4 regions of the Cytobacillus spongiae genome follow, and region 3 is predicted to be linked to each of the others. Evidence: predicted binding sites of a transcription regulator. Region 3 holds the regulator's gene; each other region holds the start of a gene.
What was found. Region 3 encodes Rex, which represses fermentation and respiration genes when NADH is low (regulators of the CRP and FNR family bind a similar motif). Its sites were predicted from a motif close to TTGTGAAATATTTCACAA; they were not measured.
Positions count from the first base shown of each region.

Region 1 (8,417 bases), 1.5 Mb from region 3:
GGATGATTTCATTTTCAAACATTAAGTCAAAAGTCAATGAGGTAGATAATGAATAAAATTCACTTTTTTTTATTAATATGTATAGCAATTGCAATTGCAGTCAGTGTTATGGTAGTAAAAAACCAAGCTGAGGTTGAAGAAAGTATTACTTTTTTTCCTATTGATCCCTCTGTCACCTATAAAAAAGTTGATACGAATTTATCTTTATTAGATCATTCCAAAAGGGAAGATTATGATGTGAAATGGCGTGTTTCTTCTGCTCTAGACCGCGATGCCTATCTAAGACAAGACCTAGCCTTTCTTTATGCAAATGGAAGATTAAAAAGAATGATGGGGGAATGGGAGCAGAACACGGAACAGGTCGTACAAGAAGAAATCATTAACATGAAAGAAAGCAGTCACTTTGAAGCAATCTCCTTTCACCATGCTGAAATTCATTATGACGGCGACGTCGATGGATCTGAGAAAATTTACAGTGCTCAAAGTCTATCAGCAGATGAATTATATGTCATTGATTCTTCCTTCAGCCCTCTTCATTCATTTCGCGAAGCACATTCAAAAGAGGAAAAAGAATGGAAAAGTGTACTGGACCAAATAACGAGTCAACAACTTGAATACAGCTGGTCAAAAATGATGACGGAGAATTCAATTAACGAAGATCAGTATCATCAAATTCCTTTAACCGATATAGCTCAGTATAAAAACAAATCTTATCCAGGATTTACTAAAGAAGAAACCAACACCATAATGGGTAATTTATGGGAGGGCCTCTATAAGAATTATTTCCTAGGAATTAAAAAAAAGGATGGTTCGATTGTTGAACCAATCGATAGTACCATCCCTTTAATTTTAATAGCAAAGAATCAAACTGAGCTATTGGTGATTTCTGAATTAAAAGATGGAGAAGCTATTGTCCTCCGCCAAAATCTTTCTCCCACTCGTTAATATCTTGTAGGAGCTTGCGATAGTCATCTTGTTCGGGATTAATCTTTAAAGCCGCTTCTACATTCCGTTTGGCATTAGCTACATCATTCTCATCTAAATAGATTAACGCTAAGTTATAATAAGCTTCATGAAATGTAGTATCAAGCTCAATCACTTTTATTAAATGCGCTTTCGCATCTGTTAAGTTACCAGATTTGATTTCAGCAAATGAAAGAAGAAACAATATTTTGGTTGATGATTGATTTTCATCTATATATTCTGTTAGAAGATCCTCAGCCTTTTCATACTCTTCCATTTGTACATATTCCTTTGCCATTATTGCGATCGATTGTTCATCAACCATCTGATTCGGGTGATTAAATCCATAGGCTAAAATACCTCCTACTAGGAGTCCGCTTCCTACCAAAAATAGCAATTGCATAATTGGTTTCTTTTTCTTCGGAAAATGAACAATTCCAGTTGCAAGGAAGCCTCCTACTAGCCCTCCAATATGGCCTGCATTATCAATTCCTGGTACCGTAAAGCCAAAGACTAAATTGATGGCAATGACGACGATTACATTCATTCCCATCGTTCGGAAGAAAAGTTTAGGGTAAATAAGTCCGAAGTACAATAAGGCACCAAAGCACCCAAAAATGGCGCCACTAGCTCCAGCTGAAATATTGGGACTGAACAAAAAGCTCGCTAGCGAACCGAAGAGCCCTGCAACAATATAGATGAAAAGAAATCGTGAATTTCCAAAGATTTTCTCTACGGCAACTCCGAGGAAATATAGTGCGAGTGTGTTCATTAATAAATGAAGCACTCCGATATGTAGAAAAATCGGGGTAATGAAGCGCCACCACTCTCCTTCAAGTATCAAAGGATTAAACTTTGCACCATATTTGATTAAGGTTGAGGTGTTTGTACTCCCACCAGCTGCTTCAAGTAATAAAAACATAGCCACTTGAACAATAATGAAGAGATACGTAAAAAATGGCTTTCCATATTCAAAGAGCGATTTTTCAGATTTCACTTTTTGAACAGCATAGGATAATGTGTCACGCTTTAAGGCTTCTGCCGCCTGATCGAATTGGTCTGTAATTATCGGAATGTCTAGGTCAATCTGAAGCCGACTCCCAATTCGTACGAGTTCTTGATCAACATTCGTTCTATCTATAATATATGAGTGCACGTTCGTCTTTTGATTTTCTGTTAAATATGCTGAATCTAATCTAAATTCATAATCATCAACTGGCGGATAGGCAGAAACATAGATATTTACTACATTCACTTCTCCTCGAATCATTTGCTTCCTGACACGTTCCCCATTGGAAGCAGTTAACTGAATATCACGCTGCATCCAGTTGCTCCAATCTAAGTCCTTTTGCAGTATTCGAATAAGTTGTGCCTGTTTATTTTCTGATTTTTCTAGCCATATTTCCTTCTGATCTGTTGACATTTGAATCAATCGATAGTCATGCTCTGTAATCAATTGATAAACCAATCTCCAGAATTTATAATCCTCTTGATAGTCCAATATCTCCCCTACCTTCCTCTCCATCTTAATGAGCTATATAGATAACTATAGGCAATAACAGTATTTGTTGTAAAGAAATACCCTTTTGTCATCAATGAACTCGTTAAGAAAAAAAGACCCTTACAGGCCTTTTATGATAAGCTTCATATTCATCCTATTGACGCGGTCCAGAAAATACGGATTTTACCATTGAATTCCTTACTGCTGGAATGCTCATAAATGAACTCACAAAAAAGCGACGAATAAGCCCATTTCCTAAAATGATATTTAGCAATCGATACCGATTTTTAAAGACGAAAAATCCACCTAATACGATCAGTAATAATGACCATAATCGTGACATTGTCATCCCTCCTAGAATTAGTTTCTGAAGAAAAACGGCTAGATATCCCCGAAAACAGAAAAAAAACTATCTAGAAATGATAGTTTTTTTTTCAAAAGATATGAGGATGCTCGTATCAAACTAGTATTGTGATACCCTACTTAAGTACTGGGCTCATCGTTTCTTTAAGAATTTTTACAGAATGAGCAAATTTTTGCGTTTCATCTTCGTTCAATTGTATTTCAACAACTTCACGTATACCGCTTCGATTAACGACTGCTGGAACCCCAATGTACACATCTTTATGCCCATACTCTCCATCTAAATAGGCTGACACAGTTAACACCGAATTTTCATTTTGAAGAATGGCTTTTGTTAATCGTACTAATCCCATCGCAATGCCATAATAGGTTGCACCTTTTCGATTTATGATATGATAGGCTGCATCTCGAACATTTAAGAAAAGATCATCTAAGTCTTTTTGTTTGAAATCTTCTTTATTCTTGGTCCATCCCGAAATTGGTTTTCCAGCGATGTCTGCTTGGCTCCAAACAGGTAGCTCTGTATCCCCATGTTCTCCAATAATGTAAGCATGCACATTACGAGTATCTACATTGAAATAGTCACCAAGTAGATATCGGAAACGAGCAGTATCTAAAATCGTACCTGAACCAATAACTCGCTCCTTAGGGAGACCAGAGAATTTCCAGACTGCGTAAGTAAGGATGTCTACTGGATTTGTTGCGACAAGAAAAATCCCGTCAAATCCATTTGCCATAATTTGATCGACAATCGATTTAAAAATTTTAGTATTCTTCTCAACAAGGTCTAGTCTTGTTTCGCCAGGCTTTTGATTTGCTCCTGCACAAATGACAACAAGGTCTGCATCTCGACAATCTGAATAATCACCAAACCAAATTTTCGTAGGAGACGGTGCAAATGGAATTCCATGGTTTAAGTCCATAGCATCCCCTTCAGATTTCTCTTTATTAAGATCAATTAAAACGAGTTCCTCCGTTACACCTTGGTTTAACAGCGCAAAGGCATAGCTTGAACCGACAAATCCTGTTCCAATTAACGCAACTCGATTTACTTTATTCTTCATGTTTGCTTCCCCCTAAAAGGTATTCCCATATCAGTATATCCCAAAAGAATGATAAACATTTATTCTTCCTAATAAGTAAATTGTACACTACTTCACAAAGTGATTTCACTATATGAAAACGCTAACTTTATTGCAATTTTGTTACAGTTTCAACTATATGTATGAGCTTATTATTGTAAACTATACATACTGAACCATAAACACCCGAAAAAAACCGCTACTAAAGAAGAAATAAAATTCACGGCCTCATTATTGAGGATCGGTATTCCTTTAAGGTATGTGGTGTACCTTTCACAGTGTCTAGTTTTCTCCGTTTCTAATCCGCATTGTTCGCATTGAAATACGACTTGTAAATAAGCTCCAAATAGGGTGTCAATGATATTACCAAGAAATCCAAACAAAGTTAGCATAAATAGCTCGTTAAAACTAAATTCGAAAAAATAGGCTGCTACCCCCGCAATCAATAGGGAGCCACATAGACTTGCCACCGTACCTAACAAGCTCACTGCCCCAGAAGTTCCTCGATCAACACGACGGAAGGAACGGATTAAGACCGGGCGGGTTTTACTTAATGGACCCACTTCTGATGCCCACGTATCCGAATTACTACTCGCTATTGCGATTGTAAACCCAATAACCCATAATGGATCATGAGTTATTGCATATGCAAGACTCATGATGGAAGGAATCCCCCCATTTGCAACAACCTGCTGCCAATCACGTCTAGACCCTTTATCTAATTTCTCTTCCACTTTCTCTTTCTGTTGCTTCTTATATTTTGACCAAAGACTAGAGCTGATGAAGAAGATCGCTAGAAGGCTCAAACCTTCCCATTTTGTACCTATCGCAATACTAAAGCCGACCACTATCGCTGCAATTGCTCCTGATTTTGAAAGAAAATGAAATCGATAACCTACCAGAGATCCCGTTAAGATGAAGATAATTACAAACAACCACTCAAGCATGCGAAATAATCAACTCTTTTTCTGTAATAATCTTGGATACTGATTGATCGTGTGACTCAATTGGAAGTTCATCAACTAATTGGCATGAAAATGCTAGTGAGATTGTTATCCCATCGTAATTTTCCAGGTACCGATCATAATATCCCCCGCCAAATCCCAACCGAAATCCACTTCTTGAAAAAGCAATACCTGGAACAATCATGAGATCAATTTCATTTGCAGCATATTCCACTGTGAACTTTTCAATTGGCTCCAAAAGTCCAAAGTACACTGACTCTAGCTCATTAAAGGAAGTTAATTTTCGAAATAGCATTCGCTTATCATTTGGATAGCATTTCGGAACGACGATCTCTTTCCCCTCGTCCCAAGCCTTGCGAATGATTTGATATGTATCTACCTCTGGAGGCTTCGAAACTGTAATTGCTATTGTATGGGCCGTCTTCCATTCAGACGTCTCAAATAAGGTTCTAGCAATTTCATAAGATAGATGCTCATATAATGGCTTTGAAATCTCATTTAGTCTTTCTTGCATTTGGTTCCGAAGTATCTTTTTATTCATTTGTAACAACGCCCCTTTACCAAAGTTCTGTCTACCAAAGATAGATACCTTCATCCAATAATTCATAGATGATATCATCGAAACTCAAAATACTCCCAATAATAACAACATAAGATATTTTCAATAAATTTACATACAAAAAAAGCAGTAGGAATATAATCCCACTGCTTATTTTGTTTCGCGATGTGTTGTAGTACGCTTTTCTCTTGAGCAATATTTTTTTAGCTCAAGACGATCTGGATTGTTACGCTTATTCTTTGTAGAAATATAGTTACGTTCACCGCACTCTGTGCAAGCTAGTGTAATATTCACACGCATGTTGATTTCCCTCCAAACTATGTTCAAACTAGTTCGTTCATACGACTTTTCTATAATATCACTTTTTGAAAGGAAATGCTAGTGTGTTTTTTAAAAGAGCTTGGTTAAACTTTAATAACTCCGTCTTAGATGAACCTTCTATCATCCAGGAGCTTCCTTTTCTTGTTTGATTTCCTGGAATTTCTATATCTAGCGAGCAAATACTAGCAGACGTTCCTTTAGCCATTGGAGCATATTTCAAGAATCCCTTTTCTTTATTGCTCCAAATTGCACCAGTTGATACATCCCAATAGGGTTGGATTGTACATTGACCCATCCGCTTTTCACTAGTACGTGCATTTACGAGAAACACTTGACTATTGGCTAAATGAAAAATCACATTATCAGATGGAGAAATAAACGAAAAATGCTCTCTAGTAGAAAATTCATGATGATACATAAAGAACAATTTCACCTTTCTTGGAAAAGATAAATGATTAGTCACATACATATCAAAATAACGAGCTTTCGAATGAATTTGTTCTTGTTTCACTTGAATGGAAATTTCTTCTTCATGAAGTAATTTTTCCATTCCATTCATTAGCCAGTACATCTTGCCCTCTACCCAAAGACCAGGAGTAAGTTTTAGACCATATCGAACAGGTTCCTCAGAATAAGAATACGGATCAACGATATAAGCTTTCGTTTTCATTATAGTTACACCTTCAATATATTATTTTTTTCGTTTATCTTTACGAAAAATTACATTTTTTGATGTAGAACGACTTCTTCATACACTCGCTTCGTTTCTTCAGCTACACGACTCCAGCTAAACAAGTTTTCAACCACTTTTTTCCCGTTATTCCCAATCTTAGCTGCGTCTATTGGATTTTCTAATAGAAAGCATGCCTGTTCAATTAAGCTATCCACATCCCCTGGCTCCATATACAATCCTGTTTTTCGAGGTTGAATAATCCCTTTTAATCCTCCAGTCTTTGAAACAATTGTCGGTTTTCTAAATATCATCGACTCTAAGGCTACAATACCAAAAGGTTCATATCTACTAGGAAAAACGGTCATATAACAGTTGGCTAACAATGCACTACGCTGGTGATCAGATATATATCCTACAAAAAATACATCATTTGTTAAATTGCGTTCCCTAACTTGGTCTCGATATTGTTGCAGTAATGGCCCCTTACCTGCAATAATCATGTATACATCTGAATACAAGAATTTCATTTTTTCTGCTGCATCTAATAAGGTATCGAATCCTTTTTCCTTTACCATTCTACCTATAGAAAAAATGAGTTTTCGACTTGGGTCGAAGGGAAGCGTTTTTAATATATCGTTTTCAAATGCACTTGTTTGTTGACCTCCTATGCCGTTTGGAATGATACTGATGCTTTGATAAGAAGACCCGAATACTTGATCGAGCTCTTCTTTCATAAATTCACTACAGACAATTACAGAATCTGCACCCGTGATAAGAAGACGCTCTTTCTCATGAATAAACTTTTGCATATCATTATATATTCCGCCATGACGTCCGTGCTCTGTAGCATGAATCGTAGCAATTAGAGGTAACTCTAATTGCTCTTTAAGAATTAATCCAGCTGCTCCAACAAGCCAATCATGAGCATGTATAAGGGAGAATGAATACTCCTTCGACAATTCACTTGCTCTTTCAGTCATGGCTAAATTCAATCCGCCTATCCAAGAAATAAAATCATGATCATTTTCATTTAGAGGATGGACACGGTGAATATGCAACCCCTCACCGTTCTCTAATTTCGGTAAATCGTCCGTTTTCGTTGTAATTACATGAATTTCATATCCTAACTTCAATAGGCTTTTCGATAACCCATGAACATGTCTAGACAATCCACCAACTACATTAGGAGGAAACTCCCAGCTGAGAATCAGAATCCGATTTCGTCCATTTATTAATGGAATATATCCTTTTCTGTCTAATAAAACGTTTGGAAATGGATATTGCTGTTCTCTTTCTTCTAACCAGTTCCTCTTTTCTGTCTTTATAAAGCTCTCTTTCATTTTCCTATACGCAAACAGATGGTCCTCAGCTAGGTGGCGTAGCTCAGGAAATCTCAATGTTCCAGTTAACAACATCCACTCCTTGTACAATCCAATAAGAATAGATTGCGAGTTTGAATCAACATATCCTTCACTTAGGCTCTCTAATTCTTTCTCAATAAAGTAACACTCTGACCAATAGTCAACCGAGCATTCCATCACTTGTGAGAATTGATTTGCATTTACAGTCGAACAGATATGAACTTGTTCTAGTAGTGCTTTCTCTTTTGCTAAAAATGATTCAGCAAAGAATGGATAATAGTAGTTTTCGTCTACAAGATATGCCAGCTCCTTTAAAAACTGATCCATATGTTTGAAGTACTCTTCAAACTCAAAGGAAAGCGTTAACACAGCTGATTTGCTATTTTCTTTTATCTTGTCCGCATTTTTCCTAACTTCCAATAGTCCCTGTGATGGATTTTCTTTGATAAGCTGTGATAGGGAGGAATGAATGGGAAAGAAAGTTAAATGGTGAGGGCTATTAACAGGTCTATCCCCAAGATTTTCTGGTGTTGGATCAGCGAATGTGATCGCACTCTCATCAATAAAGCTATGAGTGAAATGGCAATTAGCAAGGTACAAATCCAAGCCCGTAGCATACATGCCATTGG
Region 1 is NZ_CP089997.1:2,851,448-2,859,864, forward strand. Features, by position in the region: gene LS684_RS14495 (hypothetical protein) at 49-945, shown strand; gene LS684_RS14500 (rhomboid family intramembrane serine protease) at 908-2,464, opposite strand; gene LS684_RS14505 (hypothetical protein) at 2,619-2,807, opposite strand; gene LS684_RS14510 (L-lactate dehydrogenase) at 2,944-3,891, opposite strand; gene LS684_RS14515 (DUF92 domain-containing protein) at 4,062-4,856, opposite strand; gene LS684_RS14520 (5-formyltetrahydrofolate cyclo-ligase) at 4,849-5,415, opposite strand; gene rpmG (50S ribosomal protein L33) at 5,584-5,733, opposite strand; gene LS684_RS14530 (hypothetical protein) at 5,792-6,424, opposite strand; gene LS684_RS14535 (glycosyltransferase) at 6,475-8,417, opposite strand, start outside.
Region 1: LS684_RS14510 (L-lactate dehydrogenase) is a predicted target of Rex. The motif match lies at 3,972-3,989, and genes of this name have one in related genera.

Region 2 (8,417 bases), 2.0 Mb from region 3:
TTTGTATTTTGATTCTGGTCCCATTCCCAAGTGTCATACAGACGAATCAGCTCGACAAATTCATGTAGAGCGTTAGAAGGCTTCAAATGCCCTTCTTGAATGAGATAGTCATATAATAAGGATGTAGCTGAGGTTAAACGGTTATCATCATAAGCTACTTGAACATGACCCCAGTCATATTCATTGTATTGTAACGCAGACTTATGGTGATCAATCAGGTTAACTTTTCCACCAGACCGGTAATATTGTTCTACTTTACTAGTGTTTTCTTCATTAATCGACAAGTCTGTAATTATAACAGCATTTTCTTCTTTTTGTTTGGCTGATACGTTTTCTAAATATCGCTTTAGTTGAACATCAAGACCTAAAACCGAGTTATATTTCACGTCTGCCTTTTCACCAAAAGCAATTTTAGCAATAATTCCACAGCCTACACCATCCAGATCGTTGTGTGTAAATAATTTATACAATTCCATCACCTAGCTTTTCATTTAGTAAGCTCTAGCAAAAAAGTGATTCTGCTCCAAAACAGAACCACTCTTTATTTATTCACTTATGAAAATAAATGTTGTTGGACAAGTTGGTCGGTTTGTTGCTGAGTTTGTGAATATTGAGTAATCTGTTGAGCAATTTGTGATTCAACCGCGGGAGAAGACGTATTATACATCCCCTGCTGAGACATAAATTGATACAGTTGTCCCTGCATTTTTAAGCTGTCCTGCAAAAGGTTTTCAAATGTATTTCGTACAACAGAACAATTTGACTCTGTGGCAGCTGTCGTATACTCTCGTGATGTTCTCTTTAAATCGGCTAGGATCGTATAGAGTAGATCTTCATCTTTTAAAATGGATGACGAAACAATCTGAGTTTGATTAAATGATTGCTGAGAACCCATCGTTGATTGTGAAATCGCTTGCTGAATATCCTTTATGCCCATTTGTTGATAGGAAGTCCCATGCCCACCATTTACATTATTCATCTGAGCAGAGGTGTTCATCTGACCAGTATGTTGCTGTTGATTCCCTTGCATTTGGTTTGCTTGCTGTAAATCTGTTGGGGCAATCGACGTATGTTGCTGCAATAGCTGCAGAAGAGTTTGATAATGCTGTTGATGTTTTCCAACTAGCTCTTTGCAAAAGTCTTTAGCTCCTGGTGTTTGAGCTTGTACTCCTGCTGACACACATTGCTTTACTAATAAATCCTCGTTAGACATCGAATCCACAATATACTCTAACTCTTTCCCTGTAAGCGGTTGCATCTTCATTCCTCCTGAAACAATATTTTTTAGGTTTCGGGCGATTTCATTTTAGGTATATGTATATATATCCTATTTATATAAGCCACTGTTAGTTTGAGTATTCATTCATTTTCTATACATGAATCAACTTCTAATTCGTTTGAAGAATAAAATAGACAAGTTCTAATACATACGAAGCATATAATGATAAAAAGTGATCACTTGGAGGAGATAACCCTGAAAATATTTGTTTGGAGAAGGAGTTCTGTAATTCTTGTATTTATGATGATGGTCGCAATTATATCAGTGTCGGTTTGGTTTTATTTCAATAATGAATCACTATCTGCTTTTAAACAGGACAAAACGGTCCGTGAAATTCATCTTGTAACTGGCGAATTTAAAGGGGTAACAGAAGACCGAACAGAAATAGAGTCTTATCGGTGGGACCCTGGGACAATCTTTGTTGAAAAAGATGAAAAAATCACGTTAAGGATCATGGGTGTGAGCGGAAAAAAACATCCATTTATTATTGAAGGTACCGATTACAAAGGAATCGTGACACAAGGAGAGGAAACAGCTTTGAATATTGAATTCAATCAAGAAGGGGTATACAGACTCATTTGCTTAGCCCACCCTGATATGAATAATCACGGACCAATGGTTGGATACATTATTGTTGATTAAGGAGAGAAATATTCTTTTATTCAAGCTGTTTTATTTTTTATGTACGGATCTGCAACCAAATGATATGGTAAAAAGGTAGGGATAACCCCTATCTTTTTTATATAACAGAAAACACATTTACTCAAACAATATTAGTACAGATTAACAACATTCTCACAGTATTTTATAATCACCCCCTCAACAAACCCTTATATATAAAGGAATAATAAAATGACACAAATCTCTCAAATTATATGTGATTTTCTTCACATCCTATCTGTTATAGTTTAAGTAAGATATAAATAGAATAACTGTTATACAAAATATATGATGAGGTGACACACCATGGAACATTGGAAAGGATTTTCAATTGGTACTTGGCAGAAAGAAGTAAATGTAAGAGACTTTATCTTAACTAACTTTATTCCTTTCGAAGGCGATCATTCTTTTTTATCAGGTCCAACAGAAGCAACAACTACACTTTGGAAGCAGGTTATGGAGCTGACAAAGCAAGAGCGTGAAAATGGTGGCGTTCTAGATATGGATACGGAAATTGTTTCTACTATTACATCACATGGTCCTGGTTACTTAGACGAAAAGTTAGAAAAAGTAGTAGGATTCCAAACGGAAAAACCATTCAAGCGTTCCATGCAGCCGTTTGGTGGAATTCGTATGGCAAGTCAGGCTTGTGAGTCTTATGGATATGAATTAAACAAAGAAGTTGATAAGATTTTCACTGATTTCCGAAAAACTCATAACCAAGGAGTTTTTGATGCCTACACGGATGAAATGAAGCTTGCTCGTAAAGCTGGTATTATCACTGGTCTACCTGATGCATATGGTCGCGGCCGAATTATCGGTGACTACAGACGAGTAGCATTATATGGAGTAAACTTCCTAATTCAAGAAAAGAAAAAGGATCTTGCATTAACAAGCAGAACTATGACTGAAGAAACCATGCGCCTACGAGAAGAGCTTTCTGAGCAAATTCGCGCATTGAATGAGTTAAAGCAGCTAGCAAACAGCTACGGCTTTGATCTATCACAGCCTGCTTCAAATGCTACGGAAGCGTTCCAATGGTTATATTTCGGATACTTAGCTGCAATTAAAGAACAAAATGGAGCAGCGATGAGCTTAGGCCGTGTGTCAACATTCCTTGATATATATATTGAGCGTGACCTTTCAACTGGCGTGATGACTGAAGAGGAAGCACAAGAGCTTGTCGATCACTTTGTCATGAAGCTACGATTGGTTAAATTCGCTAGAACACCGGACTACAACGATTTATTCAGCGGAGACCCTACATGGGTAACCGAATCAATTGGTGGGATGGCACTTGACGGAAGACCATTGGTTACAAAAAACTCTTTCCGTTTCCTTCACACGCTAAATAATCTAGGACCTGCACCAGAACCAAACTTAACGGTATTATGGTCTACTCAGCTCCCTGAGAACTTTAAAACATATTGCGCGAAAATGTCGATCGAAACAAGCTCCATCCAATACGAAAACGACGATATTATGAGACCTGAATATGGTGATGATTACGGTATAGCTTGCTGCGTATCTGCAATGGAAATTGGCAAGCAAATGCAATTCTTTGGAGCACGTGCCAACCTAGCTAAAGCCCTACTTTATGCGATAAATGGCGGCATGGATGAGAAACACAAAATCCAAGTCGGCCCTCAGTATCAGCCAATTACTTCGAATGTATTACAATATGATGAGGTAATGGCTAAGTTTGACCTTATGATGGACTGGTTAGCTGAATTATACATTAATACGTTAAATGTAATTCATTACATGCATGATAAATATAGTTATGAACGAATCGAAATGGCTCTTCATGATTCAGAGGTTCTTCGTACAATGGCTACAGGGATTGCAGGATTAAGCGTTGTAGCAGATTCCTTAAGTGCAATCAAGTATGCGAATGTGAATGTGATTCGCGACGAAAATGGCATTGCGATTGACTTCCAAACAGATGGTGACTTCCCTAAATACGGGAATAATGATGACCGTGTCGATTCGATCGCCGTCGAAATTGTTGAACGCTTCATGAAAAAATTACGTATGCATCATACGTATCGAAATTCCGTTCATACGATGTCCATATTAACAATTACATCAAACGTCGTATACGGGAAAAAGACAGGCAACACGCCAGATGGTCGTAAAGCAGGCGAGCCATTTGCTCCAGGAGCTAACCCGATGCATGGACGTGATACAAAAGGAACGCTTGCTTCCCTTTCATCTGTTGCCAAATTACCATATCAATATGCAATGGATGGCATCTCAAACACATTTTCAATCGTTCCAAAGGCATTAGGGAAAGACGAAGAAAGTCGTATGCGAAATCTAGCTTCCATATTAGACGGTTATGCCCTAAAGTCTGGACACCATTTAAATGTCAATGTATTTAATCGAGAAACATTACTAGATGCAATGGAGCATCCTGAAGAGTACCCACAACTTACCATTCGCGTATCAGGATACGCTGTTAACTTTATCAAGCTAACGAGAGAACAACAGCTAGATGTCATTAATCGTACCTTCCATGAATCTATGTAAGAACTAATGGGCTCCATTAGAGGGAGAGGGTTAAGCTCCCTACCTCTTCCCAACGAGCCTTCCCAATAAGAGAGGAGATTTCATCATGATCGGAAACATTCATTCTATTGAAACATTTGGAACAGTTGACGGACCGGGGATCCGGTATGTCATTTTTACACAAGGCTGTTTATTAAGGTGCCAATTTTGCCACAATGCAGATACTTGGGAGATTGGAACTGGCAAACAAATGACTGTTTCAGAGATCATTGAGGACTTAAAATCCTATCTCCCTTTTATTGAAACCTCAGGGGGAGGCATAACAGTTAGTGGCGGAGAACCCTTACTCCAGCTCCCCTTCTTAATCGAGCTATTTAAGGAATGTAAAAAACTTGGAATCCATACAACAATTGATTCTTCAGGTGGCTGTTATTCCACTGCCCCTCATTTTCAAGCTCAACTGAAGGAATTAATTGAGTATACAGATCTCGTCTTACTCGATATCAAGCAAATTGATCGACAAAAACATAAGAGCTTAACAGGGATGGGCAATGATCACATTCTCGAATTCGCTAAATTTCTGTCCACACATGAGGTACCCGTTTGGATCAGGCACGTACTTGTTCCAACCATAACGGACGACTTAGAGGACTTAGAGAAACTAGGTGAGTTCATCGCCGGCTTACACAATGTAGTGAAAGTGGAAGTTCTTCCCTATCATAAATTAGGGGTTTATAAATGGGAGGCTCTCGGGCTTTCATACCCACTCACACATATTGAGCCGCCATCTGAATCATCCGTCGATACTGCCTATCGGCTCCTAACAAAAGGGTTAAAGAGAAATCAATAAATGCGACAATAGGGATTGAGAGAATGCTCTCGGTCCCTTTTTTGATTTCTAAGAACCAGCTAGACCCTTTTCATTGTCTCTATTCGTATACATTGTTACTTTGAAAGAGGGTTAGTTTTCAGCTCCAGGAGGCTCGCCGAACGCCCCAGGAAAGCAAGCACCTGGAGCGGAAATCTAGTAAATCACATTCATTCACACCTCTTGCCTCTGTATTGTTATATAATGAAATTGAGGTGGTGTTTCATATGTCACACGAATTAAAAAAACCAAAAATTGCCTGGTTTCTATTATTCATTTGCTTAATCCTTCTCTCAAACTACAGTCTGTATCATCTTCCTTTGCTATCCGACATCCCTAAGGAAGTAGCGCTGGGTTCAATCCTTGATTTCTTAATCGTCATCCCTATTCTCACTTATTTTATGATTATTCGTAAGAGATACTCCCTCAAATATATCGGAATCGTTCTCTTAGCTGGTTATGGGGCTGCATATTTCATTATTCCGAATCAGCACTTGAATGAATATCCTTTTTTACCGTATATCGTAGTGGCATCTGAAGGCATATTCATCCTAATTGAATTATATATTCTCATCAAAATAGCTAGCAATCTCCCTAAGCTAGTACGTGAATATAAGCGGATTAACAACGATAGCTCCCTATTCCTTAAGAATACACGCTTAGCATTAGAAAAAACCTTGCCAAATCAACGAGTGCTCCAAGTGTTTTTTTCTGAGTTTTCCATGTTTTACTATTCGTTATTTTCATGGAAAAAGAACGTAAGCCTTTCGTCTGAAATGAGCTTTACATACCATAAGAAAACCAGCTCGACTGCTTTATATTTCATGCTCATCCATGCAACCGTTCTAGAATCGGTCGGCTTACACTATTTCCTCCATCAATGGAATGAAGTGGTTTCGTATATTTTATTGGCATTGAACGTATATGGGGTTTTATTTTTCATTGCAGAGATCCAAGCAACCCGCCTCTCGCCTTTTGTTCTAACAGATGAAGACTTATACCTACAAGTAGGATTCTCAAAGAGTATGACGATTTCTAGTGAAAATATAAAACACGTCCAATCTTATGAAGGACCTGAAAAATTCACCAAAGATGAACTAAAGACAATGTTTGACGCTCGCGTGATTGATTTTATGCAAGAGAAACCGATGTTTGAAATTCAGCTAAAGCAGCCTCAAACCTTACACCTTTTGTATGGATTTTCTCGCCAGGTTGACAGGATTGTCTTAAACGTAGATGACCCTAACACATTTTACAACGAACTGAAAAATCGAATACCATTGGATTAAGGGAACCCGCAAGAGGTCAACTCTTGCGGGTTTTTCATTTGACTTTCCAGATGGATTATTTTACATTTCAGCAAACTCGCTCACTAAATCTCTGAATATGGACAGTGCATTTTGGATGGGCTCTGGTTTTGTCAGATCTACCCCTGTTTCAGCTAGTAGCTCCAGCGGATACTTGGAACTTCCGCTCTTTAGGAACGTCAAATAATTTTGAAGCATTTTCTTATCACCCGCTAGTATGTTATCGGCAATTTGAATAGCAGACACATATCCAGTCGCGTACTTATACACATAAAATGGTCGATAAAAATGCGGAATTCGTGCCCATCCATACTTCACTTCATCATTTATAACAAGTTCTTCTCCATTGTATTGCAGATATATTTGTTCAAAAACATGATTAAACACATCAGCAGTTAACGGTTCTTCATTCTCTGCTTTTTCATGAGTAATTTTTTCGAACTCAGCAAACATCACCTGTGTGAAAAAGGTCCCTTTAAAGCTATCGATAAAATAGTTCAGCAAGTATTTACGCATGTTCACATCGTCTGTTGTCCGCAATAAATAACGAATCAATAAGATTTCGTTCACCGTTGAAGCCACTTCTGCCACAAAAATAGAATAGCCTGCACTTATTTGGGGCTGATGCTTGCTGCTGTAATAGGCATGCATTGCATGGCCAGATTCATGTGTGAGTGTAAATAGACTTCGAATATCGTCCTGATGGTTTAATAGTACGAAAGGATGAACGCCATACACTCCCATATTATACGCTCCTGATCGCTTACCTGGCGTTTCTCTTACATCAAAGTAACGCTTCTCTTTAAAACTGGCTAACGTCGAAACATATTCTTCTCCTAGCGGCTCCAAGCTTTTTAACATCGTTTCATAAGCTTCTTCAAAAGAGATTTCCTTCTCAACCCCATGTACGAGAGGGACGTTTAAGTCATAAGCTCTAAGTTCATCTAATCCCAGCAGGCTTTTGCGGATTTTTGTATACTCATGCATGGCGCCTATCTGTTCATTCGTTGCTTTAATTAAATTTTCATACACTTCCTTTGGAACCATATCTGAGAATAGTGCCTTTTCTAAAGCAGACGGATATTGTCGTAGCTTTGATGTCAGGACATTATTTTTAATAGCAGATGAAAGAGTAGCTGCAATCGTATTTGCGGATTGCTTATACGGCTTAAAGTAAGCTTGATACGCCTCTTTCCGCTGTTCTCGCTTTTCACTTTTTATAAGTTTCGCAAACATTCCTCTTGTAAGCTCTACTTGCTCTCCCTTATCACTCGTAACCTTTCCAAATTGAATATCCGCATGATTGATCATGCCAAAAATCTTACTTGGGGCTGATAGCGTCTCGCCCATCATCGCTAGTACTTCTTCTTTCTCTTTCGTAAGAACATGAGCTTTATAGCGAAATGCTTCATAGAGATCCTTTTCAAAGTAACGAAGGCCTTCTGTTTCTTTTATGAATGTTGTAAGCGAATTCTCTTCTAAACTCAATAAAAACGGCATGAAAAAGGAGCGTGCAGAGCTAACCTGTTGGCCAAGCTGAATTGCTTTATCTCGTAGTTCCTGAGAAGTGGTTACCCTTGTATCTAGATCGGATTGAAGCATTCCATAGGCATAGAGCTTTCGGTAGCGTCCTTCCATTTCTTCTTCCAGGGTTAAATATTCAAGTAACGTGGCCCCATCTGCTATTTTTCCATCAAATTTCTTTAGTCTACGTGCAAGCTCACGAACTTGTTCATAATCGGACTTCCATTCATCCATACTGGCATATATATCCTCAAGCCGCCACGTCTCT
Region 2 is NZ_CP089997.1:2,252,921-2,261,337, forward strand. Features, by position in the region: gene LS684_RS11365 (DHH family phosphoesterase) at 1-470, opposite strand, end outside; gene LS684_RS24215 (spore coat protein) at 554-1,258, opposite strand; gene LS684_RS11380 (cupredoxin domain-containing protein) at 1,442-1,921, shown strand; gene pflB (formate C-acetyltransferase) at 2,246-4,471, shown strand; gene pflA (pyruvate formate-lyase-activating protein) at 4,557-5,300, shown strand; gene LS684_RS11395 (hypothetical protein) at 5,546-6,607, shown strand; gene pepF (oligoendopeptidase F) at 6,668-8,417, opposite strand, start outside.
Region 2: pflB (formate C-acetyltransferase) is a predicted target of Rex. The motif match lies at 2,155-2,172, and genes of this name have one in related genera.

Region 3 (8,417 bases):
GGAGACTTAGGTGCAGGAAAAACAACATTTACGAAGGGGCTAGCCAAAGGATTAGACATAGCTAAAACGGTGAATAGCCCAACATTTACGATTATTAAAGAATACAGGGGACGGTTGCCTTTATATCATATGGATGTATACCGAGTGGAAGATTCCTTCGAGGATTTAGGCTTTGATGAATATTTCGATGGAGAGGGTGTAACTGTTGTGGAATGGGCTCATCTCATTCAGGAGCAGCTACCAAAGGAGTTGCTAGAGATCCAATTATTCCACGGAGAAGAGGACTCTAGAAGAATTCAAATGATGCCACATGGTAAGCGATATGAAGAGCTATGTAAGGAGATTTTTCAATGAGAATTTTAGCAATTGATACATCCAATTATTCACTTGGGGTAGCAATTATAGAACAAGATAAAGTAATTGGTGAGTATGTAACCAATTTAAAGAAGAATCATTCCGTACGGGCCATGCCAGCAGTTGAAGGATTGATGAAGGAATGTGATACGAAACCTTCAGATTTAACTAAGATTGTTGTGGCAAAAGGTCCTGGATCTTATACAGGGGTTCGTATTGGTGTAACGCTTGCTAAAACGTTAGCCTGGACGTTAAATATCCCTCTTGTTGGTGTCTCAAGCCTAGAAGTACTTGCGGCGTCAACTGGTCGCTATTTTAATGGCATGATTTCTCCAATATTTGATGCTAGACGAGGTCAAGTGTATACAGGCTTATATCAATTTCAAAATGGAAAGTTGACAACTGTGATCAATGATCAACTGATCATGTGTGATCAATGGGTTGAGCAGCTGAAGAAAGAGACACAGCCTGTATTGTTCGTCGGAAATGACTTGCCCATTCATCAAGGGGCAATTGATTCGGTATTGGGAGAAAAGGCTACTCTGGCTTCTTTTACAGAGCATAATCCTCGACCAGCAGAGCTTGCTCTTCTCGGAAGAGACATAGAAGGGGAAGATGTACATTCGTTTGTCCCCAACTATATAAGGCTTGCTGAAGCTGAGGCAAAATGGCTAGAAGCGAACAAGAAATAAAATACTCAATAAGGAAGACCTGGAATGATTAAACCACTAACATTTCGTTATATGGAAGAAAAGGATATTAGCCAGATCCTCAAAATCGAGAAGGCATCATTTGCTACGCCATGGAGTTATGAAGCTTTTAGTAATGAACTCACAAAGAATCAGTTTGCTGTGTACATTGTGATAGAGGATGAGGGAAGAGTCATAGGCTATTGCGGGGTATGGGTAGTAGTAGATGAAGCGCATATTACAAATGTGGCTCTGCTTCCAGAGTACAGAGGAAAAAAGCTAGGGGAAGCATTGATGCGCAAGGTGATGGAAGTAGCGAAACAGATGGGTGCATCTTCAATGACGCTCGAGGTTAGAGTGACAAACGATGTAGCCCAGTCTCTATATCGAAAGCTAGGTTTCCAAGATGGAGCGATTCGGAAAAATTATTATACGGATAATCAAGAAGATGCTTTAGTAATGTGGGTGAATTTATGATAGGAAAAGATCGGATCATTATGGGGGTTGAAACGAGCTGTGATGAAACAGCCGTTGCCATCATTAAAAACGGGAAAGAAATATTGTCGAACGTAGTGGCTTCCCAGATCGATAGTCATAAACGCTTTGGTGGGGTAGTACCTGAGATTGCTTCACGTCACCATGTCGAGCAAGTGACCGTTGTATTTGAGGAGGCTTTAAAGCAAGCTGGAGTCTCCTATGAGGAGATAGATGGGATTGCCGTAACTGAGGGGCCAGGTTTAGTTGGTGCGCTTCTTATTGGAGTGAATGCAGCAAAGGCAATTGCTTTTGCCCACAATATCCCTCTAGTTGGTGTTCATCATATTGCTGGTCATATTTATGCAAATCGTTTAGTAGCTGACTTAAAGTTCCCGCTTCTAACTCTTGTTGTATCTGGGGGACACACAGAGCTTGTTGTGATGAAGGAGCATGGTCATTTTGAAGTGATCGGGGAAACAAGAGATGACGCGGTAGGAGAAGCTTATGATAAAGTAGCACGTACATTAAACCTCCCGTATCCAGGTGGGCCACATATTGACAGACTTGCTTATGAAGGAGAGGACACGCTTAGCCTACCAAGAGCGTGGCTTGAAGAAGATTCCTATGATTTTAGCTTTAGCGGTCTAAAATCAGCAGTTATTAACACTGTCCACAATGCAGAGCAAAGAGGCGAACAAATTCGTCCACAGGATCTTGCAGCAAGCTTTCAAGCAAGTGTCATTGATGTTCTCGTTACAAAAACAATAAAAGCAGCGAAGGCATTTGGTGTAAAGCAGCTATTATTAGCAGGGGGGGTAGCTGCAAATAAAGGGCTTAGAGCAGCTATTGAAGTAGCTGTTCAAGAGCTAGAAGAAGTCGAGCTAGTCATCCCACCACTATCCTTATGTACAGATAATGCTGCCATGATTGGAGCGGCTGGGAGTGTCTTTTTTGAAAAAGGCCAGCGTGCAGACCTTGCTTTAAATGGAAATCCAGGGTTAGATTTAACTATCCACAACTGAAAATAAGAACCGGGAAAAAAATCCTCGCTACGTGCGAGGGTTTTTTTGTGGATAACAGTCCAACTAACCAAAATATTGTGAAAAATGTGGATAAAACCACTGTTTCCTGTGGATAATGTGGAAAAGTCTGTTGAAAGCCTATATAATTGATACACATTTGTGAATAAGATTGTGGAAAAAAGAAAAAGGATCACGAAAATGATCCCATTTCTTTTGACATATATACTTATTCTTCAGCAAGCTCTGCCCATTCATCCATTAAGCGCTCTAAATCTGCCTTTGCTTTTTCGTTTTCCTGATTGATTGCTTGTACCTTTTCATGGTCCTTAAACACATCAGGGTCGCAAAGCTGTTGTTCATATTCTTCAATTTTCTCTTCAATTGCTTGAATAGAGGTTTCTATTTCTTCAAGTCGACGCTTTCGTTGCCGTTCGAGTTTTTTCGCTTCTTTATCCTGTTGATAGTTCGTTTTGTCCTGCTTGGCGTGGACAACTTGCTTAAGATCTTTCGGCATCTCTAATGCTTTCAGCTCTTCTTGCTCCAGCTTTTTTTCAACATAATAGTCATAGTCTCCAAGGTATTCAGTTGCACCCGTTTTCCCCATCTCGATTACCTTTGTAGCAATTCGGTTAATAAAGTAGCGGTCGTGGGACACAAATAGAATGGTACCTGGATAATCGACAAGGGCATTCTCAAGCACTTCCTTGCTATCTAAGTCTAGATGGTTGGTCGGTTCATCTAGAATCAGAAAGTTTGCTTTTTCCATCATTAATTTCGCTAGAGCAAGCCTTGCTTTTTCCCCACCGCTTAAGGTGGAAACTGTCTTTAACACATCATCCCCGGAAAATAAGAAATTGCCTAATACAGTTCGTATTTCTTTTTCGCTTTTCAGAGGATAATCATCCCATAGCTCATTTAATACTCGCTTGTTAGAAGTAAGCTTTGCTTGCTCCTGATCATAGTAGCCAATAGCTACGTTTGAACCTAGATTAATGATTCCAGCAAAGGGCTTTAGCATGTTCATAATCGTTTTAAGCAAGGTAGATTTTCCAATACCGTTAGGTCCCACTAAGGCAATGCTATCACCTCTAGTGAGTCTCATCGTTATCTGTTTTGTCACTATTTGTTCTTCATAGCCAATTGCAAGGTCACGAATGTTCAGCACTTCATTTCCACTTTGCTTTTCGATATCAAAATGAAACGTCGCTGACTTCTCATCCCCTAGTGGACGATCCATTAACTCCATTCTCTCAAGCTGCTTTCTTCTGCTTTGTGCGCGTTTTGTTGTAGAGGCACGGGCTAAATTTTTCTGAATAAAATCTTGGAGCTTGGCCACTTCCTCTTGCTGCTTCTCGTATTGCTTCATATCTCGCTCATAGTTCTCTGCTTTACGGTCTAAGTAATAACTATAGTTACCTGTGAATTTCGTAATTTGGTGCCTTGAAATCTCATACACCTGGTTGACGACTTTATCAAGGAAATAGCGATCATGGGATACAATTAATATGGCACCTGAATAGCTCTGTAAATACTGCTCCAGCCATGTTAAGGTTTCAATATCAAGATGGTTCGTCGGCTCATCAAGAATTAGAATATCTGGCTTTGATAATAAGAGCTTGGCCAGAGCGAGCCTCGTTTTTTGTCCACCGCTTAAAGTAGATATAGTTGTCGAATAATCAAAGTCATGAAAATGTAATCCGTGGAGGACTGAACGGATATCAGACTCGTATTGATAGCCGCCCCGCTCTTTAAATTCCACCTGAAGCAAATCATACTCTTTTAAGATGCGCTCATACTCAGTAGGCTGATCAAAGATATTTGGGTTCGCCATCTTTTCTTCTAATCTGCGCAAATCTTTTTCCATTTGACGAAGATGGTTGAACACGGTAAGCATTTCATCCCAAATCGATAATTCTGAAGCGAGTCCTGTGTTTTGAGCAAGATAGCCAATTTCGACTCCTTTTGGTTTAATCATGTCTCCAGATTCATAGGAAAGCTGTCCTGCAATGATCTTTAAAAGAGTCGACTTACCTGCACCATTTCGCCCAACGAGCGCTATTCGGTCCCTGGATTGTACTTCTAGCTTTATATTCGATAAAATAAGGTCAGCACCAAAATATTTATTTAATTGGTTTACTTGTAATAAAATCATGTTCTTTCACCTCAATGTTATAGAAATAGTGTAACTTATCTTCTATAATTCGAGCAATAAGAGTAAACTTGTGAAGTAACGTACAAAGTTCATACACAGATGGAATAAAATAGTGTATATTTTGATAGAGAGGTGTTTTTTAAAGATGACAGAATTTACACACTTTAATCAAGAAGGAAGAGCAAAGATGGTGGATGTGAGTGATAAGCCAGAAACAATAAGAACGGCAATTGCTCATTCTAGCATTACAGTTAATAAAGAAATTTATGAGAGAATTACTAATCAACAAATGAAAAAAGGGGATGTGCTTGCCGTCGCCCAGGTAGCTGGAGTCATGGCTTGTAAAAAAACGAGCGAGCTAATTCCAATGTGCCATCCACTCCCATTAACTGGAGTAGACATATCATTTGCATGGACAGTGAAAGAGGAAGACTATATTCTAGAAATAGAAGCAGCCGTCAAAACAAAGGGTAATACAGGTGTTGAAATGGAAGCGCTAACAGCTGCGTCCGTTTGTGCCCTTACTGTCTATGATATGTGTAAGGCAGTTGATAAAGGAATGGTAATAGGTCAAACGTATTTAGTAGAGAAAACAGGCGGGAAAAACGGTGACTTTAAACGAGAAAAGCTATAGTAAAAAAGAATCTTTCTGGTAAAGGGACTTAGCAGGATGACTATTTGTGTGGAGATACACGAAGAAATCTCTTGATGAAGAAGGATGACTGCACCATCTGAGAGCCTACAGAAGGTTAACGAAGATTAACGGTCTCTTAAGGAAAACAACAAATACTAGAGTAGGGGAGCGGGGGAGATTGATATGAATAATGAAACCATCAAAATTCCGCAAGCGACAGCCAAGCGGCTGCCATTATATTATCGTTTTTTAAAAAACTTACATTCTTCAGGAAAACAGCGGGTTTCATCTGCTGAGTTAAGTGAAGCCGTAAAGGTCGATTCTGCAACAATACGTAGAGATTTTTCTTATTTTGGTGCTTTAGGAAAGAAGGGATATGGGTATAATGTGAATTATTTATTATCCTTCTTTCGAAAAACACTCGACCAGGACGAGCTTACAAAGGTTGCGTTAATTGGGGTCGGAAACTTAGGAACGGCATTTTTAAATTATAATTTTTTAAAGAATAATAATACAAAGATCGAAATTGCTTTTGATGTGTCCGAAGATCGCGTCGGGAAAAAAATCGGAAGTGTTCCCATCTATCACATGGATGACCTTGAAGAAAAGATTAAAGAACATGATGTGCAGGTAGCGATCTTAACCGTACCAGCGCCAGTTGCGCAAACGATTACCGATCGAATTGTAGAGGTCAATATTAAGGGGATTTTGAATTTTACACCGGCTCGATTAAATGTGCCTTCAACGATTCGTATTCATCATATTGATTTGGCAGTTGAGCTTCAGTCTCTCGTCTATTTCTTAAAGCATTATCCGAATGAACAAGTGGAATCTTAAATTTATTCTATCCAATAGAAAACAGTTGAACATCAGTATAAAAACGTTATGATAGAGAAAGGGAGGTGAGGCTAAAATGATGAACGTTGGTATGGGAAGCCTCTTACTAATTGTATTTGTAGCATTATTAGTATTCGGTCCAAAAAAGCTACCTGAGCTTGGTAAAGCGGCAGGAAATACACTTCGTGAGTTCAAGAATGCGACGAAGGGTCTAGCGGACGACGATGACGATGATGTGAAAAAAGATAAAGAAGTTAAGTAATGTTAGGATGAAGCGTTATGGATTCTCATAAAGACATGACGATGTTTGAACATATAGGTGAATTAAGAAAACGGCTAGTGATTTCAGTCGTTTTCTTCTTTATTGCTGTCATTTTGAGCTTTTTCGTAGCTGAGCCGTTAATAGTCTTCCTGCAAAATGCAGATGAGGCAAAAGAGCTTACGATGAATGCGTTCCGTTTAACGGATCCGATTAAAGTGTACATGCAATTTGCCTTTATTATTGCCTTTGTTCTTACATCACCTGTTATTTTATATCAATTGTGGTCATTTATTAGTCCAGGTCTCTATGAAAAAGAACGAAAGGTTACATTAAGCTATATTCCCATCTCGGTTCTATTATTTATCGGGGGGATTGCTTTTTCTTACTTTATTCTCTTTCCGTTTGTCATAGACTTTATGACCCGAATTTCCGACCGATTAAATATTAACCAAGTGATTGGAATCAATGAATATTTTCAGTTTTTATTTCAGCTAACACTCCCATTTGGATTTTTATTTCAATTGCCGGTTGTGATTATGTTTCTAACGAGGCTTGGATTAGTTACGCCAATGTTTTTAAGCCAAGTTCGGAAATATGCCTATTTTGTATTAATTGTCATTGCAGCATTTATTACTCCACCAGAATTATTATCTCATTTAATGGTGACTGTCCCGCTACTGCTCCTATATGAAGTAAGCATCATCATTTCCCGTTTTTCTTATAAAAAAGCACAGGAATCGATGGAATCCTATGATTAAAAAAATGAGCCTCCCAAGCGAGAGGCTCATTTTTTGTTTTCCACTTTTTTGAGCTTGAAGTGAAACATGATCATGCGTATGCCTGAACCAAGGTCGAAGGTGGCAAGCATGATAAATAAATAGGTAATAAATCCATATTCGCCGCTTTCCCTTACATTTTGTACAGCAAATAAGGTAAAAATTAATCCAAGACATACGTAAACGATGCCAGAGAACAGTGGTGACCTTCTCATCTAAAATCCTCCAATAAAGCTCTGAATTTTCTCTGCTTCCCGGAGCATCTTCTCGATCTCCTCTTTAAATACCGATTGTGTAATGACAACAAATGTGTTCATTGCGACATGAGCAAAGATCGGTACAAGAATCCGTTTGGTTTTTACATACAGAAAGGCAAAGGTAAAGCCCATGGCTGTATATAGAAGCACATGCTCAGGTTCTAAGTGTGCAAACGCAAAGATAACAGAGCTGATAATTCCAGAGATAACGAAATTAAATTTTTTATATAAGCTGCCAAAAATAATTTTTCTAAACACAATTTCCTCAAGAATGGGGCCGATAATTGAGCTAACAAGCATCACGATTGGAAAAGCTTCAATAATTGATATGATTTGCTCGGTATTTTCAGAGCCCACCTCAATCCCAATCAATCGTTCGATGTTTGCTGCCACGATTTGTGCGAAGAGAGCAAGAAATACTCCGCCAATAGCCCATGAGACGGATTGCCCGATGGTTGCCCGATCGCGTTCAAGGGAAGGTGTTTTCATTTCTTTCCTTAACACAATTAGGATTAGAATGAACGCGAGAGTGAAGCTAAAAACAAGCCAGAAGGATACCGCTCCTATTGCCATCGTATCTTCAGGTCTTCCAAACAGTACACCAAAAAACATAATAATGGGAGGTGCAACAACTCCGGAAAGATGCATGGCTAAGTATATGATTAAGATAATCCAATACTCTTTCTTCAAATTAGTGTCTCCTTTATTCAAATAATTAGGCACTCGTTCTTTATTCTACTAGTAATCGCAATGAACTATCAAATACCAAGGTCCAACTTTTTAAACTTAAAGGGATAAAATGAAAAAACAAGAGTATACTTGTAAAGGTTGTACAAAAGGTTATTCAAAAATTGATAAATTATGAAAAAAATTTAATCATGATGCTTGCAAAAAGATATCAGATTCATTAATATAATAATTGTGTTAGCACTCAATAGATGAGAGTGCTAATAAGAA
Region 3 is NZ_CP089997.1:299,596-308,012, forward strand. Features, by position in the region: gene tsaE (tRNA (adenosine(37)-N6)-threonylcarbamoyltransferase complex ATPase subunit type 1 TsaE) at 1-354, shown strand, start outside; gene tsaB (tRNA (adenosine(37)-N6)-threonylcarbamoyltransferase complex dimerization subunit type 1 TsaB) at 351-1,046, shown strand; gene rimI (ribosomal protein S18-alanine N-acetyltransferase) at 1,071-1,520, shown strand; gene tsaD (tRNA (adenosine(37)-N6)-threonylcarbamoyltransferase complex transferase subunit TsaD) at 1,520-2,542, shown strand; gene LS684_RS01705 (ABC-F family ATP-binding cassette domain-containing protein) at 2,769-4,694, opposite strand; gene moaC (cyclic pyranopterin monophosphate synthase MoaC) at 4,840-5,328, shown strand; gene LS684_RS01715 (redox-sensing transcriptional repressor Rex) at 5,512-6,165, shown strand; gene LS684_RS01720 (twin-arginine translocase TatA/TatE family subunit) at 6,242-6,427, shown strand; gene tatC (twin-arginine translocase subunit TatC) at 6,445-7,185, shown strand; gene LS684_RS01730 (YdiK family protein) at 7,212-7,418, opposite strand; gene LS684_RS01735 (CPBP family intramembrane glutamic endopeptidase) at 7,419-8,150, opposite strand.

Region 4 (8,417 bases), 380 kb from region 3:
TAAAGCCACCATTAAATTCATAAATTCTTCTGGATCCTGTAAATTAATCCCTGTCTTATCTTCGATTTTTTTGATACGGTTACGTAATGTATTCGGATGGACAAACAGTGCTTCAGAAACGTCACTAATAATGCCTTGATGTTGAATATAGACCTTTAAAGTATTTATAAAATCCGTACCATGATCTCGATCACTTTCTAAAAGAACAGATAGATATTCCTGACAATAATCAAATAATATCTCTTGGTGTATATGAATTAAGAGACGCAGAACTCCCAAATCATTAATATGAAAAACACTCCTATTTTCAAGCCAAATTTTCCCGAATCTTAATGCTTGGATTGCTTCCTGATAACTTTTATTTAAAAAGGTAGCATCTCGATACCACTTTCCTATTCCTATTGATATTTGACAATAGGCAAAGTGCTCATTAATCACCTTTTCTATTTGGTTTGCCACTGCTAAAACACGGTTATTTCTTTCGCTATTCGTACAATCTTCCCCATCCTCTAATAAAACAACAATCTGGTCTTGAAATGGAAATACGATAATAGTTTCCTCCATATCAGCTTTTTTTTCTACTATTAAAAAGACCATTTCATCCAACCAATCCATGTTAGACATCAAATCATCAGACACATCAACATGGATTATAAGCAAATGATGAGGGATTTCTAAATTCCACCCCCATGTTTTTGCCTGTGTAATCATCACTTTTTGTGATTGAAATTTATGATACAGAAGATCATACACAAAATGCTCCTGCATAATCTGTTGCTGTTCACGAAACATTCCTTCCGTTTGCAAAATAAGCGCTGTTAAACCAATAAATTTATCAATCATTTTTTTCTGCCAATCAACTAAAGAATTTAAAACCAATAAACTATGTTTAAGGACTCCTGCAATATTAACCGAATATACTTTGAACCCTTCATCCTCATTCGTTGAAATGGTGATAGAATCTTCATTCATCCCCTGGATCTCTCTCAGATGTGCATTTAGCCAGCGATGTGCTACTTTTAATTCCATCTCACTTCCCGTTTGCCAAAGAAGTTGTTGATTTTCATTTAAATAAAGAAAGGGAGTTCCCAAGCCTTTTGATAATTCACTAGCCAATTTTGTTACCCCACTCTCCATCGCACCTGCCAGTTCCTTACTCAACTTTGAATAAAAATAAGCATTCTGTCCTTTATATTGAAAAACATTTAATGAAGCAAGGTCCATTATTTGAATAAGCGGTAATTTGCATTCTTCATAAAGAGTAAGTACTTCTTGTTTTAAAAGTGCTTTATCTTCAGCAAATACTACTATTGATATCAGATTAGGGTCTTGAATTAATTGATTAGCAACAGACCTTCTATTTAATCTCTCCAATTCTTCTCCAGCTGTAATTGTTACAATTGTTGGATTTTCTAGCAATTGGTTAGGAATTTGTTGAGTGATTGAATTAAAATAAAGTAGTTGCTTTGGTAAAGGAGTAAGAAACTTTAACTGAAACAGAGGGACATTTAATAACAATCCTTGTAACGAATCTTTCATGCAGACATCACCCTTCTCTTAGAAACATCAGACCCGTTAGCTTCTTTTTAATTAATACTGATGGGTTTGTGAACCCTACAAGAGGAATATTTGCTTCACGGAAGTCATATGTTTTTCGTTCCTTCATATTGACCTCTATTATTCCAATGGCATTTGTAATGCAGTTTTCGACACAGACAGGCTTTAATCCTTGATCTAGTCTTTCTACACAGAGATTACATTTATCTACTCGGTTTGTTCTAGGATTTATTTTGGGAGCGTGAAATGGACAAGCTGTGACACATCGCATACATGCCTGGCATCTATTAGAGTCAAGGATAACTACTCCATCACTACGCTTTTGATAATTATTTTGTGGGCAAATAGAGATACATACAGGGTTTAAACAATGGTTACAAGAAATGGAAAAATAGATAAGTGCATCGGAACCTTCTTTAATCGTAATGACATTCCTTCGATGTACATCCGTTAAACCATGAAAAGTATTACAAGACATTTCACAGGTTTTGCAATTTATACACTTATTAAGGTCAACGGAAAACATAAATTGATTGAGCAAGATACTTCCCTTCTTTTCAAAAAAATATTTTCTGCCCCACTTTATTAGTATAAAATATGGAAAAGGCAAAAATTATCTTTTGAACGACAATCTTGTGAAGTTTTTCACGTAATAACACCCAGTGCATCTTGAATAGGAGTGAAAAGTTTTGGAGAAAACAACAAAAAATCAATATCATCATGCATGCCCACGAAATTGTTTCAGTAATTGCAGCATGAATTCAACAGTTGAGAATGGACAATTATTTTCATTAACTGGTATGCCAAAACATCCTTATACACAAGGGAAGCTTTGTGCTAAAGGTTATTCATATTTAGAAAAAAATAGTCACTTAGAACGGCTTAGATACCCCTACTTTCAAGAAATAAAAGGTTCTGGAAAGTTTAAGCAAATCACATGGAACAAAGCTTTTGATATCATATTATGTGAACTATTGAACATAGATATGAAATATGGAGATTTTCTTCCTCTTGCTCTTTTTAAAGGAACAGGTAATGTTGGGGTACATCATTTTGTCACAGACCATTTCTTCAATAGCCTAAGTAAAACAACAAGGGTCCACGGCTCTTCTGCGCCATCTACAGGATTTGAAGCTATTCAATATGATATGGGAACTGTTAAAATGTCAGACCCTCATGCTATTAAGGATTCTGGGATGATTCTCGTATGGGGTGCAAACCCTGCAGCAACAAACATTCACCTAATACCTTTTATTATTGAAGCTAAAACGAAAGGTGCTAAGCTCGTGGTCATTGACCCAATATATACTCAAACTGCTGAGCTTGCTGACTTATATATTCAAATTTCCCCCAGTACAGATGGAGCTTTAGCAAATATTTTAATAAAAGAACTGCTTAAAACGAATCATTACGATAAGGAGTTTGTGGATAACCATTCTTATGGAAGTTATCCGTTTTTTGATACTATTAAGCAAATTGATATAGACACTTATCTACAAAAATGTGGTATTAGTGAAGAAGCTGTTCTTATTTTATTGGATTGGATAAAAGGTGCCAGTGCGGTTTCTCATATCATAGGCATTGGACTTCAAAAGCACACTAATGGTGGACAAAGTATTCGAGCTATTGAAGCTTTGGCAGCTGTTCACGGGGATATTGGGAAAAAAGGCAGCGGAATCTACTTTAGGAGGATGGACGCTAAATTTTTCAAGAATCAACAAACAGAGAAAAAAAACCGGAATATTTATTTGACCGATCGTGATCAAAGAGTACTCCCTCAACAGCTCAATAAGGCAATAGAATTGTTGTGGATATCATGTGCAAATCCTATAATACAAGAACCCAATCCACAATTCATTTTAGAGTTTTTAAAGGAGATTCCCTTTGTAGTAACAGTTGACTTATTTATGACACCTACTGCCCAAATGTCAAATTTAATATTACCGACTACTACTCATTTTGAAGAAATTGATATAGTGACAAGTTATTGGCACAAAGAAATTGCACTAAATGAAAAAGCTGTGAATCCATATTTTGAAAGCTTAAGTGAGTGGAACATTATGAAAGAAATGGCATTAAGATTAAGTGAAAAACTACCCGATAAATGCTCCTTTCCAATTCATTCAAGTGAAGAAGAGTATTTGAATTCACAATTTACTGATGAAATAAATGAGTACTATTTTGTAAAAAATGTGAGTGATCTTAAACAGAAAAGATTTTCGACAAGAGCTGCAAGAACCGTATGGGAGAAAAGAAGTTTCGCGACTAAATCTGGATTATACCAGTTTTATTCGGCTGAAGCCGAAGAGAATGGGCTTGCAACAATGCCTCTTTTTGTGAATAGTCTTTCACCAACAGCTGAACATCCTTTTTGGTTAATCACTCCTCATAATCCATATGGGTTTAATTCACAATTCCATGTCTTGAATTTATCGAATGAAGATGAGGCGTTTGTTGAAATTCATCCTATGGTAGCAAAGGGATTTGGAATTTATGATAGGGAAATTATTAAGATATTTAACGAACAAGATTGTATAGAAATTAGGGCTGTATATAGCGATAGGGTTCCGAAAGATATTCTTGTAATATATCACCGATGGTATGTAGATTCTGAAATTAATGTGAATAAATTAATTTCTGTTTTACCAACAGACATGGGACAACATGTTTCAGGTTCAAACGGAACTGCGTTTTATGATACATTTGTTCAGATTGGAAAATTATGACATACCCCTTATTCAAGTAAAAACGACAGGTTCCACAAAGTCCGATGCTTTTATACTTACTTCTTCATATTGAAAAATCTCTTTAAATGACCTTAGATTGGTAGGTCGGAAAATTCATCTTCGATTTTTAGTAATTGATTTTACCTTGCTATACACTTCATATATCTATAAAAAGCAAATCTAGCTCTATTAAGGACAAAGGAATGTCTTTCTAAATAGAGAACGGAAATTTAAGATGGAACGCTTAAACCTGAGCCTAAGGATAAATTTTACGACATTGTTATTATTCAAGACAAGGTGAGCTGAAATAGATTACCTGAAAGTCTTTTTGATTGAAGTTACAACTCTCAAAAAAGCACCTAAAATAATTGATGACTCCCGGTTCTAAAAAGCATTACAAACTGGTTCAAGATTCTGAAAGTCAAACAACTTATCTATCATTCTTTTATGCTTTTCTGGCGATTATATATATTTCTCCTTAATACTGTAGCAGTCAAACCACAGTCTAGGACTCTGCATTTCAGTAGATAACTTTATAGATTCAGATCCATTTTTTATTTTGGCTATTTTCTAAAAGAATGTTGTTTTAAACCAGGTAAGATTTCCTTCTTCATACGAAGGCTAGTAGCTTGGAACAGAAGGATGCGAGACACCTGCGGGAGCAGTGGGACAGGTGAATCTTCACAGGCGAAGCCGAGAAGGCTCACCGCCCACCCAGCGGCAAGGCAGCGGATAACTCCACATGTTTTATAAGAAACAATACAATAACAGCTTTATTATTTATACTCATTTGAAAACGCATGGTTTCTCTTAATTATGTACGTATCACCCTACATATATCACTATCCTCGATATCTCAACGTTAACCCTTTTAAGAAGTTTCTAGCGTACTTATCTCCGCACTCTTTATAATTTTTGTGACCCTTTTTTCTTAATAAGGCACTTAGCTCGCCCTTTGTGATAGTAACTCCTGCTTCATCTAATAGATCCATTATATCGTCGCTTGTTAACGATAAAGCGATTTTCACCTTCTTTAGAAGGATGTTATTAACATGTTCATTAGAAAGTGCTGGTCTTTCTGGCTCTCCAGGCTTTGGTTCTTGTCTTCCCCTTTTAAAAATAATAAACCCATTAAAAAACGACTCGACTATCGCATGACTAACTTCATTTTCAACCAGTCCATCTTCATCAGGATCCATTTTTGTAAGAATATCTAGTACTTCTTCTTTTGTTAGATCAATGCCACCAAGTTTGAAAATCTCGACCATATCCGAATTTTTTATATCTAGGGCATATCTAAATCGGATTAATATATCATTATTGATCATCTATGAACCTCCAATAAGCTTGTTTTCCTTGAGTACCAAACCGTCTATATAAATGCTGCTCCAAGTCCGCTTTATATTAAATATACTCATACGAATTGCTGTCATTGTCTCTATATTTACTCAGCCTTTATCATAACATAAAAAGGGCCAGACCCCTAGCTTGGCTACAGTATGAGCAGGCTGAGAGTCTAGCATCTTTTAATTATTCAAGAAACCATCACGATCTCTACTCTATAACCTCGGATCTACCGCATCCGCTTCCATCGCTAGTGTTCCAAGCACACATTCGTGTATTCGTTCAATCGACTCTCCTCCGACCAATCGGCGAATTCCTTCGACACCTAGAGAAAATTCCTTTAAAGCTAACTTTTGCTTTTTCGAAACATTTCTTTTCTTCAGGCGTTCCAAATTATTAGGCAACAGGTAGTCCATTCCGTAGATTATATGAAGATACTTCCGCCCTCTCACCTTCATTGCTGGTTGAATGAGCTTCCCTTTTGATTTGGTAATAAAGATGTCTGGTTTAATGACGATCCCTTCATGCCCCTCACTCGTGATTGTTTCCCACCACTCAATTACTGCTTGTTCACTTGAGGAATCATCAATAACCATATATTCCGTTTCGACAAACAGTCCATCCATCTTCGCAAACTCATGGTTCATTTCCATATGCCATGTATGTGGCTTATCGAAGAACGTTTCGTGGCTATGGGCCAGCACGTGAAATGGAGCAATCTGAATATTGCTGATATCTTCAATATCCCAACAATACTTTTGAAACACTTCTTTAAATAATTTCGCGTTATCTAGCTTTTTATCATAATCAGATAGCCAAGCTTCTAAATTATGATTCGAGTCAACAGCTTCTTCTAACTTCCTTTTAATAAATGATCTGTCTAAAATCGCATGCTCAGAAACATGCCCGTATTGATTACTTATTAATTCTCTCGCCTTTAAATTCCACGGCATAATTTCTGCATCTAACAGCACATAGTCTGTTTCATACGTTTTAAAATAATCATAACGAGTTAATGCTTGATTAAGTCTCTTTAATACATCCTTCTCGACCTCAGGAGCAAAGAACCTTCTCCCAGACCTCGTATAAATCACACCTAGTGTCTCACGACCAACGTGCTTCAACCCGGTTTCCTTATCTCGATAAATCATAAGGATGCCTCGGCTCCCCATATGCTTCTTCTCTGCAACCATTCGCTCCACACCCATGCTGCGGTAGTATTCTATAACTTCTTTTGGGTGCTCCAAATAATCCTCTAGGACAGAAGGAATTGGAGTCGGACTCATTGTAGGTGGAATATACACCAGCTCTTCAATGGGAATCGTAAAATGAGAGACATCATCTAACGCTGAAATACAATACTCTTTAGGTACGTGAATCTCTCCCACATCTTCTGTTAACACCTTATACCCATTGATAAACTTAGCAATATTAGGCGGATCTAAACGCTTTTTCTCAAGCTCTTTCAATGGATTACGACTTCCACCTGAATAATCTCGTTTCGCTTTAACAGAAACAAATTCCTTTTCAGGATATCGTAGTGCCGTTAACTCCCCACCAAACACCACACCTTGATCAATATTGACCGTATGATTCATCATGAGCGGCTTCGGCTTTGGATCATGACCCCAAACAACCAAGGTGCTCGTCTTATGATGAATCGTCCAGTCTTTTCGAATCGGCTTCCCGTTCTCATCCAGCCCTTCGTTATCTCCATAGCGACAGAAATCACTCACATCATATGACTGTTTGCCGATGAATTCATCCTTAATTCCAGCATGGGTACAAACTAAAGTTGGCACCCCATTCTTCCTCAACAGATAATGAGAAGGGGCTCCTAAAAGAAAGCTCTTCAATTCCTCTTTCAATTGTTGGGTCTGCTCTTCACCATGTTCTTCTTTAAATTTCTTCATTTCCTCTTCAACCAGTTCATCCCCATGAGCTAAGGTCACCTTCCGACCATCTAACCATCTTGCAATCTTCCAGCCATGGTTACTATCAATCATAAAGGCAAGCCCGCGATCCACATGCTCCATGAAGAATTGCATCGTTTCTATCGAACGGGGACCTCTACTCATCACATCTCCAAGGGATAAAAACCTTCTTCCTTCAGGATGGATAAAATATCCTTCTTCATGCTTCTTATATCCTAGCTTCAAGAGGAGTTCAATCAATTCATCGTAGCAACCATGAATATCTCCAATCACATCAATTCCATTATCGACATCTAACTCAATGGGATTTTCACGATGTCTCTTCAACTGAATATCTTCAGGGTTTTTGATAAAGAACGTAGCTCGATACCCCTCTTTCTTGATAAAACGCTTCTCTCGTTTAAACACTTGATACTGCTGTCTAATTCGGCGCTTTCCTCGTGGTTGATCACGCTGCTCGTCTCTTTCAAGTAAAATATTCTGCTCCACATCTAACACGATGGCTACAATTGGAACATGGTACCTCCTCGCCATCTCAATATATCTCTTCCGGTCATCTGGATGCAGATGAGTAGCATCCACAACTGTAAGCTTATTCATTCTACATCTTGTTTCAATTAACCGATCCATCAACCCAAACGCTTCTACAGATATTCTTTGATACTCTTCATAAAGCGCATCCGCTTCATCGCTAGGCCTATGCTTCCAGTCAATAAAATCCGTGTCACTAACCAATAGGCGAACTTCGTCTGAGCTCACCATCTCAGATGATAGAAGCTCCCCCTTATCGACGAATTCTTTAATTAGCGTCGACTTCCCACTATTAGACGGGCCTACTAGCAAAACAATTCCAGCG
Region 4 is NZ_CP089997.1:674,667-683,083, reverse strand. Features, by position in the region: gene LS684_RS03540 (PucR family transcriptional regulator) at 1-1,539, opposite strand, end outside; gene LS684_RS03535 (4Fe-4S dicluster domain-containing protein) at 1,547-2,098, opposite strand; gene LS684_RS03530 (molybdopterin-containing oxidoreductase family protein) at 2,247-4,283, shown strand; gene LS684_RS03525 (YehS family protein) at 5,126-5,611, opposite strand; gene LS684_RS03520 (polynucleotide kinase-phosphatase) at 5,843-8,417, opposite strand, start outside.
Region 4: LS684_RS03535 (4Fe-4S dicluster domain-containing protein) is a predicted target of Rex. The motif match lies at 2,191-2,208, and genes of this name have one in related genera.